2 regions of the Nostocoides sp. HKS02 genome follow, and region 2 is predicted to be linked to the other one. Evidence: riboswitches for the same ligand, from Rfam matches in the RefSeq annotation. Region 2 holds a riboswitch; the other holds the start of a gene.
The links. A riboswitch is a leader RNA that binds a small molecule or an ion and turns the genes downstream of it on or off. The one in region 2 is predicted to bind S-adenosylmethionine.
Positions count from the first base shown of each region.

Region 1: it holds a riboswitch for S-adenosylmethionine, as region 2 does, so the genes downstream of both, GKE56_RS02390 (aminotransferase class V-fold PLP-dependent enzyme) here and GKE56_RS06880 (homoserine O-acetyltransferase) in region 2, are expected to answer to the same signal.

Region 1 covers NZ_CP046121.1:509,668-516,426, forward strand. Annotated here, with positions in the region: gene dapA (4-hydroxy-tetrahydrodipicolinate synthase) at 73-963, shown strand; gene GKE56_RS02385 (ribonuclease J) at 960-2,645, shown strand; gene GKE56_RS02390 (aminotransferase class V-fold PLP-dependent enzyme) at 2,675-4,000, opposite strand; SAM riboswitch class IV at 4,113-4,225, opposite strand; partial or broken gene GKE56_RS02395 (DNA translocase FtsK 4TM domain-containing protein) at 4,520-6,759, shown strand, end outside.
Region 2 covers NZ_CP046121.1:1,444,177-1,450,935, reverse strand. Annotated here, with positions in the region: gene GKE56_RS06910 (DNA polymerase) at 1-1,012, opposite strand, end outside; gene GKE56_RS06905 (SufE family protein) at 1,072-1,575, opposite strand; gene GKE56_RS06900 (sulfurtransferase) at 1,572-2,468, opposite strand; gene GKE56_RS06895 (EcsC family protein) at 2,549-3,283, shown strand; gene GKE56_RS06890 (YkvA family protein) at 3,380-3,757, shown strand; gene GKE56_RS06885 (DUF4192 domain-containing protein) at 3,888-4,982, shown strand; SAM riboswitch class IV at 5,013-5,132, shown strand; gene GKE56_RS06880 (homoserine O-acetyltransferase) at 5,150-6,286, shown strand; gene GKE56_RS06875 (universal stress protein) at 6,355-6,756, shown strand.

The sequences.
Region 1 (6,759 bases), 930 kb from region 2:
TCCGGCATACCGACGCACCATGGCCGACGGACCATGGCGGGTGCAGCCTGACGGGGGCGATAGCCTGCTGGTATGAGCACCACGTCACCGTTCGGCCGCCTCCTGACGGCGATGGTCAGCCCCATGCGCCCCGACGGCAGCCTGGACCTCGAGGGCGCGCGCCGGCTGGTGGCCCACCTGCTCGACACCGGCCACGACGGGATCGTCGTCAACGGCACCACCGGCGAGTCCGCCACGCTCAGCGACGACGAGAGCATCCAGCTGGTCGAGCTCGTCGCCGAGGAGGCCGGCGGCCGCGCCGCGGTGGTTGCCGGAGTCGGCTCGAACGCCACGGCGCACAGCGTCGAGATGGCCCACCGTGCGCTCGGCGCCGGCGCCACCGGCCTGCTGCTGGTCTCGCCCTACTACACCAAGCCCACCCAGCCCGGTCTGGTCGCGCACTGCCGCGCGGTGGCCGACGCCACCGACCTGCCGGTGATGCTCTACGACATCCCGGGCCGCACCGGCATCCCGTTCGACACCGCCACGCTCCTCGAGCTGGCCGCGCACGACCGCATCGTCGCGGTCAAGGACGCCAAGGGGTTGCCCTGGGAGACGACCAAGGTCCTGGCGGCCACCGATCTCCTGTACTTCTCCGGCGCCGACGAGACCAACCTGCCGTGGCTCGCGATGGGCGCGACCGGGGTCGTCAGCGTGGTGGGCCACGTGGCCGGGCGCGAGTATGCCGCGATGATCGCGGCCGTCGACCAGGGTGACCTCGCGCAGGCGCGCGCCATCCACCACCGGCTGGTCCCGGCGGTCGACGCCCTCATGACCACCTCGCAGGGCGCGATCATGGCCAAGGCCGCCATGGTCGAGCTGGGCATCATCGAGCATCCGACCGTGCGGCTCCCGCTGGTCGAGTCACCGCCCGAGCACCTCGACCTCCTTCGTGCCGGGCTCAAAGAGTCAGGACTGCTGTGAGCCATCCCCATCCCGAGCTGACGGCCCCGCCGAAGCTCGCGCCCCACGGCGTGCGCATCATCGCCCTCGGCGGCCTCGGCGAGGTCGGCCGCAACATGGCGGTCATCGAGCACGCCGGCCAGCTGCTCATCATCGACTGCGGAGTGCTGTTCCCTGAGGACCACCATCCGGGGGTCGACCTCATCCTGCCGGACTTCGAGTACATCGAGAACCGGCTCGACGACATCCAGGCCATCGTGCTGACCCACGGCCACGAGGACCACATCGGTGCCGTGCCCTACCTGCTCAAGCTCAAGCCCGACATCCCCATCGTCGGGTCGATGCTGACCCTGGCCCTGATCGAGGCCAAGCTCAAGGAGCACCGCATCCGGCCCTACACGCTGGGTGTCAAGGAGGGCATGCGGGAGCGGCTCGGGGTGTTCGACTGCGAGTTCGTCGCGGTCAACCACTCGATTCCCGACGCGCTCGCCGTCTTCGTGCGCACGCCCGGGGGCACGATCCTGCACACCGGCGACTTCAAGATGGACCAGCTCCCGCTCGACGGGCGCCTGACCGACCTGCGCGCCTTCGCCCGACTCGGGGAGGAGGGCGTGGACCTGTTCATGACCGACTCGACCAACGCCGAGGTCCCGGGGTTCACCACTCCCGAGCGTGACATCGCGCCGGCCATCGACAAGGTGTTCCGCGACGCCGAGCGCCGCATCATCGTGGCCTGCTTCTCCAGCCACGTGCACCGCGTCCAGCAGGTGCTCGACGCCGCCGAGAAGGCCGGTCGCAAGGTCGCCATGGTGGGCCGCTCGATGGTGCGCAACATGGGGATCGCGGCCGAGCTGGGCTACCTGCACGTGCCCGACGGCGTGCTCGTCGACGTCAAGAAGCTCGGCAACCTCCCGGACCGGCAGGTCGTCCTCATCTGCACCGGGTCCCAGGGTGAGCCGATGGCCGCGCTCTCACGCATGGCCAACCGCGACCACCGCATCGAGGTCGGCGACGGTGACACCGTCCTCATGGCGTCCTCCCTGATCCCGGGCAACGAGAACGCCGTCTACCGCGTCATCAACGGCCTCATGCGGCTCGGGGCCGACGTCGTCCACAAGGGCAACGCCAAGGTCCACGTCTCGGGTCACGCCAGTGCCGGCGAGCTGCTCTACTGCTACAACATCGTCAAGCCCCGCAACGTCATGCCGGTGCACGGCGAATGGCGCCACCTCGTGGCCAACGGCAAGCTCGCGGAGCAGACCGGCGTCCCGCGCGCACAGGTGGTCCTGGCCGAGGACGGTGTCGTGGTCGACCTGGTCGACGGTGTGGCGAGCATCGTCGGCGCCGTCCCCTGCGGCTACATCTACGTCGACGGGTCCTCGGTGGGCGAGTTCGACGAGGCCCTGCTCAAGGACCGCCGCATCCTGCGCGACGAGGGTTTCGTCTCGGTCATCGTCGTCATGGATGCCGCGACCGGCAAGATCGCGGCCGGCCCCGAGATCACCGCCCGCGGCTTCGCCGAGGACGACGAGATCTTCAACCAGGTCCGACCCAAGATCGAGCAGGCCCTGGCCGAGGCCACGGGCAACGGCGTCACCGACTCCTACCAGCTCGAGCAGGTCATGCGTCGCGCGGTCGGCAGCTGGGTCGGCGGCAAGATCCGTCGCCGTCCGATGATCATCCCGGTGGTCATCCAGGCGTGATGCCGGGGCGGCTCGCTGCACGAACGGCGCTACCAGGGGCGCGTGGGCAGGTCCTCGCGCGGGTCCGCGTCGGCAGCGAGCACCCAGCCGTCGGCCGTAGGCGTGTAGTCGAACCCCGCTCCGTGCTCGGCCAGCTCGGCGACGGCCGCGAGCAGCCGCTCGACGTGGGCGGGCGTGGTGCCCAGGCCGACGCTGGCGCGCACCGCGGTGCTCGGCCCCGCGGCATACGGGTCGTCGAGCAGGGCGTCGACGCACAGGTGGGCACAGAACTTGCCGTCCCGCACCCCGACCCCGTGCTCGGCAGACAGGGCCGCCGACACCAGCGAGGAGTCGAGCCCGTCGATGGTGAAGGTGGCGACCGCGACCCGGTCATGGTCCTCGCCGAACAGCGAGTACGTCTCGACCCCGTCGATGGCGCGCAGCCCCTCGAGCAGGCGCGAGCCAAGGGCGCGCTCGTGTGCCTCGACCGCCGCAGCATTGGCCCGCAGCGTGTGGCAGGCCGCAGCGAGCGCGATGGCGCCCACGACGTTCGGGCTGCCGGCTTCGTGGCGTGCGGCCCCGGTCTGCCACTGCACGCCCTCCTCGGTGACGGCGCGGGTGGCCCCACCGCCGGCGAGGTAGGGCTGCGCGGCGTCGAGCCAGTCGGAGCGTCCCGCCAGCACGCCGGCGCCGAACGGGGCGTAGAGCTTGTGGCCGGACAGCACGACGTAGTCGACGCCGAGCTCGTCGAGGTCGATGTGCCGGTGCGGGGCCAGCTGCGCGGCGTCGAGGACGACCCTGGCACCTGCTCGTCGGGCGATCGCGGCGAGCTCGCGGACCGGCCACACCTCGCCCGTGACGTTGGAGGCGCCGGCCAGGACGACGAGGCGGTGGCGGCCGTGCCGGGTTGCGAGCGCGGACCGGAGCACGGCCTGGGCGTCGGCCGGGGTGCCGGGCACGGGCAGCCGCACGGTCTGCCGCGGCTTCCACGGCAGCAGGGCGGCGTGGTGCTCGGTCTCGAAGACGAACACGCTCGTGTCGCGGGGGAGTGCCCGCGCCAGCAGGTTGAACGAGTCCGTGCTGTTGCGCGTGAAGATGACCTCGTCGCCCGCGCGGGCACCCACGAACGCGGCCACCTCGGCGCGCGCCTCTTCGTACCACGCGCTCGTCACGCGCGAGGCGTAGCCGTTGCCGCGGTGGACCGACGAGTAGGTGCGCAGGGCGGTGTCCACGGCCTGCTTCACGCTGACCAGCGCGGGGGTGGAGGCGGCGTGGTCGAAGTTGGCGTAGTCCACGGTTCCGTGGAGCGTGGGCACGCCCAGGCCGGCCGACACGACCGGCGGCAAGCCAGCGCCGGCCCGTTCGAGTGCGGGCACGGCGCGGAGGTGGTCTCGGGCCGCTGCCAGGGGAGCGGTCCGACGAGCGTGGGGTGGGGTGCTGGCGACCGACATTCGCGACAACTCCTGGTCCGGTGGACCCGAAGCTGCGGGTCCGCGCTTGCCGGCTGCGGGTGCAGACGGCCCGGTCGTCACCCGGAGCACCCCACCGCGGTGGAGGGTTGCTGGTCAGCAAGCCGGGGCTACGCGCTGACACTCATGACCTTGACCGAGGACCCTAGCCGTTCCGGCCACGGGATGGACAGCGCTGCCCGTCATCTGAGACCACGGATCCGAGATTCGCCCGGGTGGAACGCGTGTGACACGTGTGTCGGGTGTGACCATCGCGTAGCCTGCGGAGCATGGCGACACGTCCGTCCACCGCGCGCGCGGCTGGCCGCAGCACAGCAACGCGGCCCGCGAACCGCAAGAGCAGCACGCCCCGCAAGTCCCCGGCCCGCGGCAAGACCAGCGGTGGGGGACTCCCGCTTCCCCCTGCGCGCGGTCAAGGGCACGTGGATGGGGATGGCCCACGTCGCCGGCGGTGCCGTGCGCCGCGTCGGCCACACCGCGAGCGACCTCGAGCCCGAGCACCGGCGCGACGGGCTCGGCTTCTTCCTCATCGGGCTGTCCATCCTCGTCGCCGCCCGGGAGTGGTGGGCGTTCGAGGGCGCGCTGGGCGACGTCGTCCATGCCGTGGTGGCCGGCACCTTCGGTCGGGTGGCGTATGCCGTCCCGCTCGCCCTGCTCTTCCTCGGCACCCGCTTGCTCCGCGCACCTCAGGACAGCGCGGCCAACTCGCGCATCGGCATCGGCCTGGGCGCGATGGTGGTGTCTGCCGCGGGGCTGGCGCACGTCGCCGCAGGCATCCCGACCCCGCCCCACGGGGCGGCCGGCATGCGCGACGGCGGCGGGATCATCGGCTTCCTCGCCTCGAGCCCACTCCAGGCGGCGGTCTCGACGTACGGCACCGTGCCGATCCTGCTCATGCTGGGGCTCTTCGGCCTGCTCGTGATGACTGCCACCCCGGTCCACCAGATCCCCGAACGGCTGCGCGAGCTGCGCGACCAGCTGCTCCACCGCGGCGTCCCGACCGACGAGACCGAGCCGGCGGCCGAAGAGAAGCCCAGGCGTCGCCGCCGCGTCATCGACCCCGACGGGCCGCTGGACGGCGACGAGGCGTTCGAGCAGGCGGCCCTCGTGGCGCCCGACGGCCGCCGCCTGCGGCCCGGCGAGAAGCGCCCGACCGCGCCGGGAGTCCTCGCTCCGTCCGCGCCCGCCGGGCCGGGCAGCGCCACCCGAAGCCCCGCCGTCGAGGTGAAGGCCGCCCTCGAGGCGCCTCCCACGACGCCCCTGCCGCAGCGCGTCGAGCAGCTCGCCCTCGCCGGCGACATCACCTACACGCTGCCCGACAACGCCCTCCTCGAGCCGGGCTCGCCGCACAAGACCCGCAGCGCCGCCAACGACCGCGTCGTCGAGTCGCTGTCGCAGGTCCTCGAGCAGTTCGACATCGACGCCCAGGTCACCGGCTTCAGCCGCGGGCCGACCGTCACCCGCTACGAGGTCGAGCTCGGTCGCGGCACGAAGGTCGAGCGGGTCACCGCCCTGTCCAAGAACATCGCGTATGCCGTGGCCTCGGCCGACGTGCGCATCCTCAGCCCGATCCCGGGCAAGTCCGCCATCGGCATCGAGATCCCGAACGCCGACCGCGAGAAGGTCAGCCTCGGCGACGTGCTGCGCAGCCAGGCCGCCCGCGGCAACGACCACCCGATGGTCATGGGCGTCGGCAAGGACGTGGAGGGCGGCTACGTCATCGCCAACCTCGCGAAGATGCCCCACCTGCTCGTCGCCGGTGCCACCGGGGCCGGCAAGTCGAGCTTCGTGAACTCGATGATCACCTCGGTGCTCATGCGCTCCACGCCCGACGAGGTCCGCATGGTCCTGGTCGACCCCAAGCGGGTGGAGCTCACGGCATACGAGGGGATCCCGCACCTCATCACCCCGATCATCACGAACCCCAAGAAGGCCGCCGAAGCGCTGCAGTGGGTCGTGCGCGAGATGGACACCCGCTACGACGACCTCGCGCAGTTCGGGTTCAAGCACGTCGACGACTTCAACAAGGCGGTGCGGGCCGGCAAGGTCAAGCCGCTGCCCGGGTCCGAGCGGGTCATCCACCCGTACCCCTACCTGCTGGTCATCGTCGACGAGCTCGCCGACCTCATGATGGTCGCGCCACGAGACGTCGAGGAGTGCATCGTCCGCATCACCCAGCTCGCGCGGGCCGCCGGCATCCACCTCGTCCTGGCCACGCAGCGCCCGTCCGTGGACGTCGTCACCGGCCTGATCAAGGCGAACATCCCGTCCCGGATGGCCTTCGCCACCTCCTCGCTGGCGGACAGCCGGGTGGTCCTCGACCAGCCGGGCGCCGAGAAGCTCATCGGCCAGGGTGACGCGCTTGTTCCTGCCGATGGGCACGAGCAAGCCGATGCGTGTGCAGGGCGCCTGGGTCACCGAGTCCGAGATCCAGAACGTCGTCAAGCACGTCACCGAGCAGCTCAAGCCGAACTACCGCGACGACGTGACCGTCGTCGCGGCGAAGAAGCAGGTCGAGGACGACATCGGTGACGACCTCGACCTGCTGCTGCAGGCCACCGAGCTCGTCGTCACGACGCAGTTCGGCTCGACGTCGATGCTGCAGCGCAAGCTGCGCGTCGGCTTCGCCAAGGCCGGCCGCCTCATGGACCTGCTCGAGTCCCGCG
Region 2 (6,759 bases):
CCACCGCGGGGCGCAGCCCGGTGGGCAGGTTGTGCAGGCCGTTCTGCGCGGTCATCCGCCCGGCTGCGCCGTCGCAGGCGGTCCAGCCGCCGCGCAGCCGGTCGTCGGGGCCGACGTGGGCGTCGAGCCAGGGATAGCCGTACGTGGTCGCGATCCGCTCGGCCTTGCGCCACTCCAGCAATGCCTTCACGAGCGGGTGGGTGTCGCGGAAGGGCTCGAGCACCCACTTGCGGGTGTTGGGGACGACCACTCCGACCGAGGCCAGGAGATCCTTGACCTGCAACGGGTTTCGCAGGTCCGTGTGCTCGTGGCCGGGTGCGTGCCTGAGCACGAGGGCATCGCGCTGGGCGCGGGTCTCGCGGGCCTGCGCCTCGGTGTCGGGGCGAGGTCCGGCCCACTCGCCGATGAGCCTGGTGGCCACGGCGCGGTCGATGGGCAGACCGTCGCGGGTCAGCTCGACACAGAGGTACGCCGCCGCGGACTCGGAGTGGGCGGCGCCGACGCTGCGTGGGCTGACCTCGGCGAGGAGGGCCGACTGGCGTGCGGCGCAGTCGAGCGCCGCTTGGCCCCAGGCGACCAGTGAGGTGTCGTCGGGGCGCCACTGCGCGGCCCCGGCGTCGGGCCGCAGGTAGCCGTCGGACCGCACCACGGCGGTGTCCTGGGGTTCCATGGAGGAGAAGTCGAACAGGTCGCCGCGAGCCGGCACCGGGAGCCGGGTGCGGTCGAGCCCGTGGGCGGTCGCCCAGGCGGACTGGGGCGTCGCGTCCCAGCCACCGACGAGGAGCCGATGCGCCTCGGCGATGTCCCAGCACCGCGAGATCGGCAGCCTCGCCGCCACGAGCGGTGCCGCATCGACGGTGGCCGCCCACCACGCCCACCGCACCGGCCCCGCGCCGTCGAGCTCGGCGGCTCGGGCGGCGATCGCCTCGGCCGGACCGATGGCAGTGACGTCGGCACCCACGATCGCAGCGCGACCGTCGGGCGCGGTCACGAACGCGAGATCGGCAGCCATGGCCGGGCCATCCTGTCACCCACCCCCGACGGACCCTCGCGACGCCGTCGTGGCGCGGGTCAGATGTGGGCCTTGAGGGCCGTCTGCCGCTTGATCCGACTGAGCATCCCGACCATGCCCCGCAGCCGCAGGGGAGAGACGGCCTCCGCGAGTGAGAAGCGGTACGGCGCGTCATCGGGGACGGCGAGCACCTCGTCGACGGTGAGGCCGTCGAGCCCCTCCTTGAGGATGCCGGCGAACCCTCGGGTCGTCGGTGCCTCCGGCGGGGCCGAGAAGTACACGTGCACCTGGCGCGAGCCGGCGGCGGAGGGCCTTCCACCGTCCGCCGCGTCGTCCGCCACCTCGTCCGTCACGTCGTCCGCCACCTCGACGACGAGGAACAGCGGTGACTGGCACTCGTGCACCTGCTCCATCGACTCCAGCGAGCCGGCATACCGCTCGGGGAGGTCGGGGAGCCCCTCACTGAACTCCAGGAGCAGCTCGAGCCGTTGGGGCGCAGCGAGATCGGCGAAGTCGTCGGCGATCTCCTGGAGCGCCGGGGGGAGCGGGATCGGCGTGCTCACTTCTCCACCGGCACGCGCACGGCGTTGCCCCACTCCGTCCAGGACCCGTCGTAGTTGCGGACGTTCTCGAAGCCCAGCAGGTGGGTGAGGACGAACCAGGTGTGGGAGGAGCGCTCGCCGATGCGGCAGTACGCCACCGTCGCTTCGGCGGGGTCGAGCCCCTGCTCCTCCTGGTAGATCGCCTCGAGGTCGGCGCGCGACTTGAAGGTGCCGTCCTCGTTGGCGGCGCGCGCCCACGGCACCGATTTGGCGCCGGGGATGTGCCCACCACGCATCGCGCCCTCCTGCGGGTAGTCGGGCATGTGGAGCAGCTCACCGGAGAACTCTCCGGGCGACCGCACATCGACCAGGGGGCCGCCGAGATGGGCCAGGACGTCGTCCTTGAACGCCCGGATCGGCGCGTCGTCGCGCTCCACGACCGGGTATGCCGCGCCGCTCGCGGTGCCCAGCGCAGGCATGTCCTTGGTGAGCTCGCGACCCTCGGCGATCCACTTGGCGCGCCCGCCGTCGAGCAGCCGGACGTCCTCGTGGCCGAAGAGCGTCATGACCCAGAGGGCGTAGGCGGCCCACCAGTTGTTCTTGTCGCCGTAGATGACCACGGTGGTGTCACGGTCGATGCCACGCTCGGACATGACCTTGGCGAACTGCTCGCCGTCGACGTAGTCGCGCACGACCGGGTCGTTGAGGTCCTGGTGCCAGTCGAGCTTGAGCGCGCCAGGGATATGGCCGGTGTCGTAGAGCAGGACGTCCTCGTCGGACTCGAGCACGACGATCCGGTCGGCGGAGCTGGAGCCGACGGTGCCGGCGGCAAGCTGCTCGGCGAGCCAGTCGGTGCTGACCAGGCGCTCGGGGTGGGCGTACGCGGCGAAGGTGGACTCAGCATTCTCGGGCATGACCCAAGGCTAAACCTGCTGGTCAGAACCGCTCGTGGCAGGATGGCCCGACACCACCCCGACACTACCTAGGAGGGTCCGTGGGCTTTCTCGGACTGGGCAAGGACGACACCGACCAGGCCGCCGCGCAGGCCACCCCCGGCGGGTCGGCACTCGAGCGCGCCCGCGCGGACCAGGCCGACTCAGGTCTGTTCTCGGGGACGGTGACGGGGCTGGTCGAGAACCTCCTCGACGTCGGGATCGACGGCAAGGGCCCGTTCGACTCCGCCCAGAAGGTCGCCGACGTGAAGCGGGCCGAGAAGCCGGACGCCGAGGAGGCCGTCGACGCGGTGATCCGCACCCACCTGCGGCTCGCAGCCGCTGGTGGCTTCGTGACCGGGCTCGGCGGGTTCATCACGCTGCCGGTCGCCCTGCCCGTCAACGTGCTGGAGTTCTACGTCGTGGCGACCCGGATGGTCGCCGCTGTCGCCACACTGCGCGGCTACGACATCAAGCGGCCGGAGATCAGGTCGGCCGTACTCCTCACGCTGGTGGGAGCCGACGCCGACGACCTGCTCAAGAAGGCGGGTGTCATGGCGACCGGCAGGCTGTCCAACCTGGCGGCCCAGCGCCTGCCCGGTCCGGCGCTGATGGTGGTCAACAAGGCCGTGGGCTTCCGGTTGCTCGCGACCGCCGGCAAGAAGACGCTGACCCGGTTCGGCAAGGGCGTTCCGGTGATCGGTGGCGTGCTCGGGGCCGGACTGGACGGCTACCTGCTCAAGCGGATCGCCGACCACGCTCGTCACGAGTTCCCGCCGAAGGTCGCCGGCTTGTAACGGGGTGGGCGACCTTCGGGAATCACGGAGGCGACGGCGTCGTTGGAACCGTGTTCGGGCCACCCCACGGCGCCCGTGACAGCAAGGAGCAGGACCATGCCCCACCGTCGTTCCACCACCCGTCTGGGTGCCGTGCGCACCCTCGCCGCCGCCGTGCGTGCGGCCACCCGCCCGGGTTCGCCGTCCGTGGCGGACCGGGTCACCAGCCTCCCGCGCTTGGTCCGGGCCACGTTCAGCGGTGAGTATGCCGGCACCTCCCGCCGACGCCTCCTGCTCCTGCTGGGCGCCGTCGCCTACGTCATCTCGCCCGTGGACCTCATCCCCGAGGCGTTCCTGCCGCTCGTCGGCCTGGCCGACGACGCGGTGGTGCTGTCCTGGATCGCGGCGAGCGTGATCACCGAGACCGAGGCCTTCCTCGGCTGGGAGCGCGCATCCTCGGTCGCCCAGACGGTGCCAGGAGAGGTGGTCCGGTGACGGTGACGCCCCCTCGTCATTCGCGGGGCTGACGACCCCCGCGTCCACACCCGGTTCGACAGCTCCCGGTCGTCCACGGCTCAGCGGGCCGCGGCTCGTCCACCGGGGCGTGCCGGTCGAGGGTGGGCGGATGACAGCGATCCGGCTCCGCGGTCCGGGCGACGTGCTCGCCTCCATTCCCTACCAGCTCGGGTACCACCCGAGCGACAGTGTCGTGGTGCTCGGCCTGCACGACGGGGCGGTCGAGCTGGTGGAGCGGCTCGACCTGCCCGAGCCCGCTGGGGTGGTCGATGCGGCAGCAGCCCTCGTCGGCCCGCTCGTGCGTGAGCGGATCGAGGCCGTCCTGCTCGCGGGGTTCGAGTCGAGCGCGGAGCTGGCCGCCCCCATGCTCGATGCCCTGGTCGGCCCGTTGTGCGAGGCCGAGATCGCGGTGCTCGAGCGCCTGGTGGTCCGGGACGGCCGATGGTTCAGCCTCGACTGCACCCAAGGCTGTTGCCCACCCGAGGGTCAGCCCCTGCCCGAGCCTGCCAGCACCCCGGCGGTGGCCGACTTCGTCGGTCAGGGGGTGTCGCCGCTGCCGGACCGGGCGCAGGTTGCGGCAACGGTCCGCGCCGATCCGGCGGTCAGTGACCTCGTGGCCATCGAGCTGGCCAAGGACGAAGCGCCGGGCCGCCCGGCCGCCGCGCGCCGGATGGCGTGGCTCTCCCTGTGGGCAGTGGTCTGTCGGAGCGACCCCGACCGCTTCCTTCCCGAGGAGCTGTCCGCTCCCGACGTGGCCGAGCTCGTCCACAGCCTGCGGGACATCGAGCTGCGCGATGCCCTGATCGCCTGGCTGTGCCCCGGCTCGCTGCCCCTCGAGGCGCTGCCCGACGACCTGGTCGACGCGGTGGGCTCAGCGCTCTCGCCGCGGTCCCCGGCGAGCTCGGGGACCTTGGCCGCTGCGGCCGCCCGGGTGCTGCGTGGTCGACTCGAGTGGCTCGCCCGGGCGGTGCCCGACCCCGATGCGGCGCCCGTGTTGACCATGCTCGCCACCGTCGCCTGGCACCTCGGCGACGGCACGGTCGCGCGGGTGGCGCTCGACCGTGCGCTCGAGCACGCCCCTGACTACCGGCTGGCCCAGCTGATCGCGCGGTTGATCGACCTCGGCATCCGCCCAGGGGTGGCCGCGCGGTCGACGGCGACTCGGCGCGGCGTCACCGTCCAGTCTCCGGACGCCGCGAGATGACGACGGGGCTGGCTCGTATGATGCAGGTCAGGTCATGAGTTCCAGCGTCAAGCCCCGGCTCGCTGGGCGGCAACCCTCCTCGCGGTGGGGTGCCCCGGGTGATGACCGGGCCGAGCTGGGCACCGTGGATCCAGTCGGCAAGCGCGAAGGCCCCAGGAGTTCCGGACATGACCACCACCTCCCGTCCACCGACGACGTCGCACGCCTGGCGTGACGGCGACCCCGCGGGCAACCGGCAGTTCGTCGAGCTCGGTGCAGTGGAGCTCGAGCGCGGCGGGGTCCTGCCCGGGGTCCGGGTGGCGTACGAGAGCTGGGGGCAGCTCAATGCCGCTGGTGACAACGCGATTCTGGTCGAGCACGCGCTCACCGGTGACAGCCACGTGGTCGGCGAGGCCGGGCCCGGGCATCCGACCCCAGGGTGGTGGGACGGCCTGATCGGGCCCGGTCGACCGCTCGACACGACGCGGTTCTTCGTGGTTGCCGCCAACGTCCTCGGCGGGTGTCAGGGGACCACTGGCCCCGCCTCCGCGGCGCCCGACGGCGTGCCCTGGGGGAGCCGGTTCCCGTTCGTCACGGTGCGCGACCAGGTGCAGACCGAAGCGCTCCTGGCGGACGCCCTCGGCATCGCGCGTTGGCGCCTGGTGCTCGGCGGCTCGATGGGTGGCATGCGCGTCCTCGAGTGGGCGGTGACCCATCCCGAGCGGGTGGCGACGGCCATCGTGCTCGCCAGCACGGCATACGCCACCGCCGAGCAGATCGCCTGGTGCCAGGCCCAGCTGTTGGCGATCCGCTCCGACGCGCAGTTCCGTGGGGGCGACTACTACGACGCGCCGGCCGGGCCGGAGGCTGGTTTGGGCATCGCCCGACGCATCGCGCACATCACCTACCGCAGCGAGCTGGAGCTGCACGAGCGGTTCGGTCGCGCGCCGCAGGGCATCGAGGACCCCCTCGGCGGGCACGGTCGGTATGCCGTCGAGTCCTACCTCGATCACCACGCCGGCAAGCTGGGCGGCCGGTTCGACGCGAACTCCTACGTGGTCCTCACCGAGGCGATGAACTCGCACGACGTGGCCCGCGGGCGCGGCGGGATCGCGAGCGCGTTGGCCAAGGTCACCGCCGAGCTCGTGGTCGTGGCCGTCGACTCCGACCGGCTCTATCCGCCGCGGCTGTCCGACGAGATCGTGGCGGCCGTTCCCGGGGCGCAGCTGCACACCGTGCACTCCGTCTACGGGCACGACGGCTTCCTGATCGAGCTGGAGCAGGTCGGCGCGATCGTCGCCGGAGTGCTCGGCACACCTGCCTGACCTCGGCTTTTCCGGTAGCGTCAGGCTCGCGGCCGCCGCCGCACCGGTCGACGAACAAGGAGGTTCCCGTGGCCATCGTTGTGGGCTATGTCCCGACGAAGGAAGGGCGAGCTGCTCTGCGCCGTGCGGCAGACGAGGCGCTGCTGCGCAAGTCCAAGCTCATCGTCATCAACTCCCAGCGCGGGGGACGCGAGTTCGACGGTGACGAGGCGAACCGGTTCGAGGCCGAGCTGTCCCGGATCCAGAGCGAGCTCGACGAAGAGGGCCTCGAGCACGAGGTCCGTCAGCTGGTGCGCGGCAACGAGCCCGCCGAGGACCTCATCGCGGTCGCCGAGGAGGAGAACGCCGACTTCATCGTCATCGGGCTTCGTCGTCGTACCCCGGTCGGCAAGCTGATTCTCGGCAGCAACGCCCAGCGCATCCTGTTGGACGCCTCCTGCCCCGTCCTGGCTGTCAAGGCGGAGGGCTGAGTA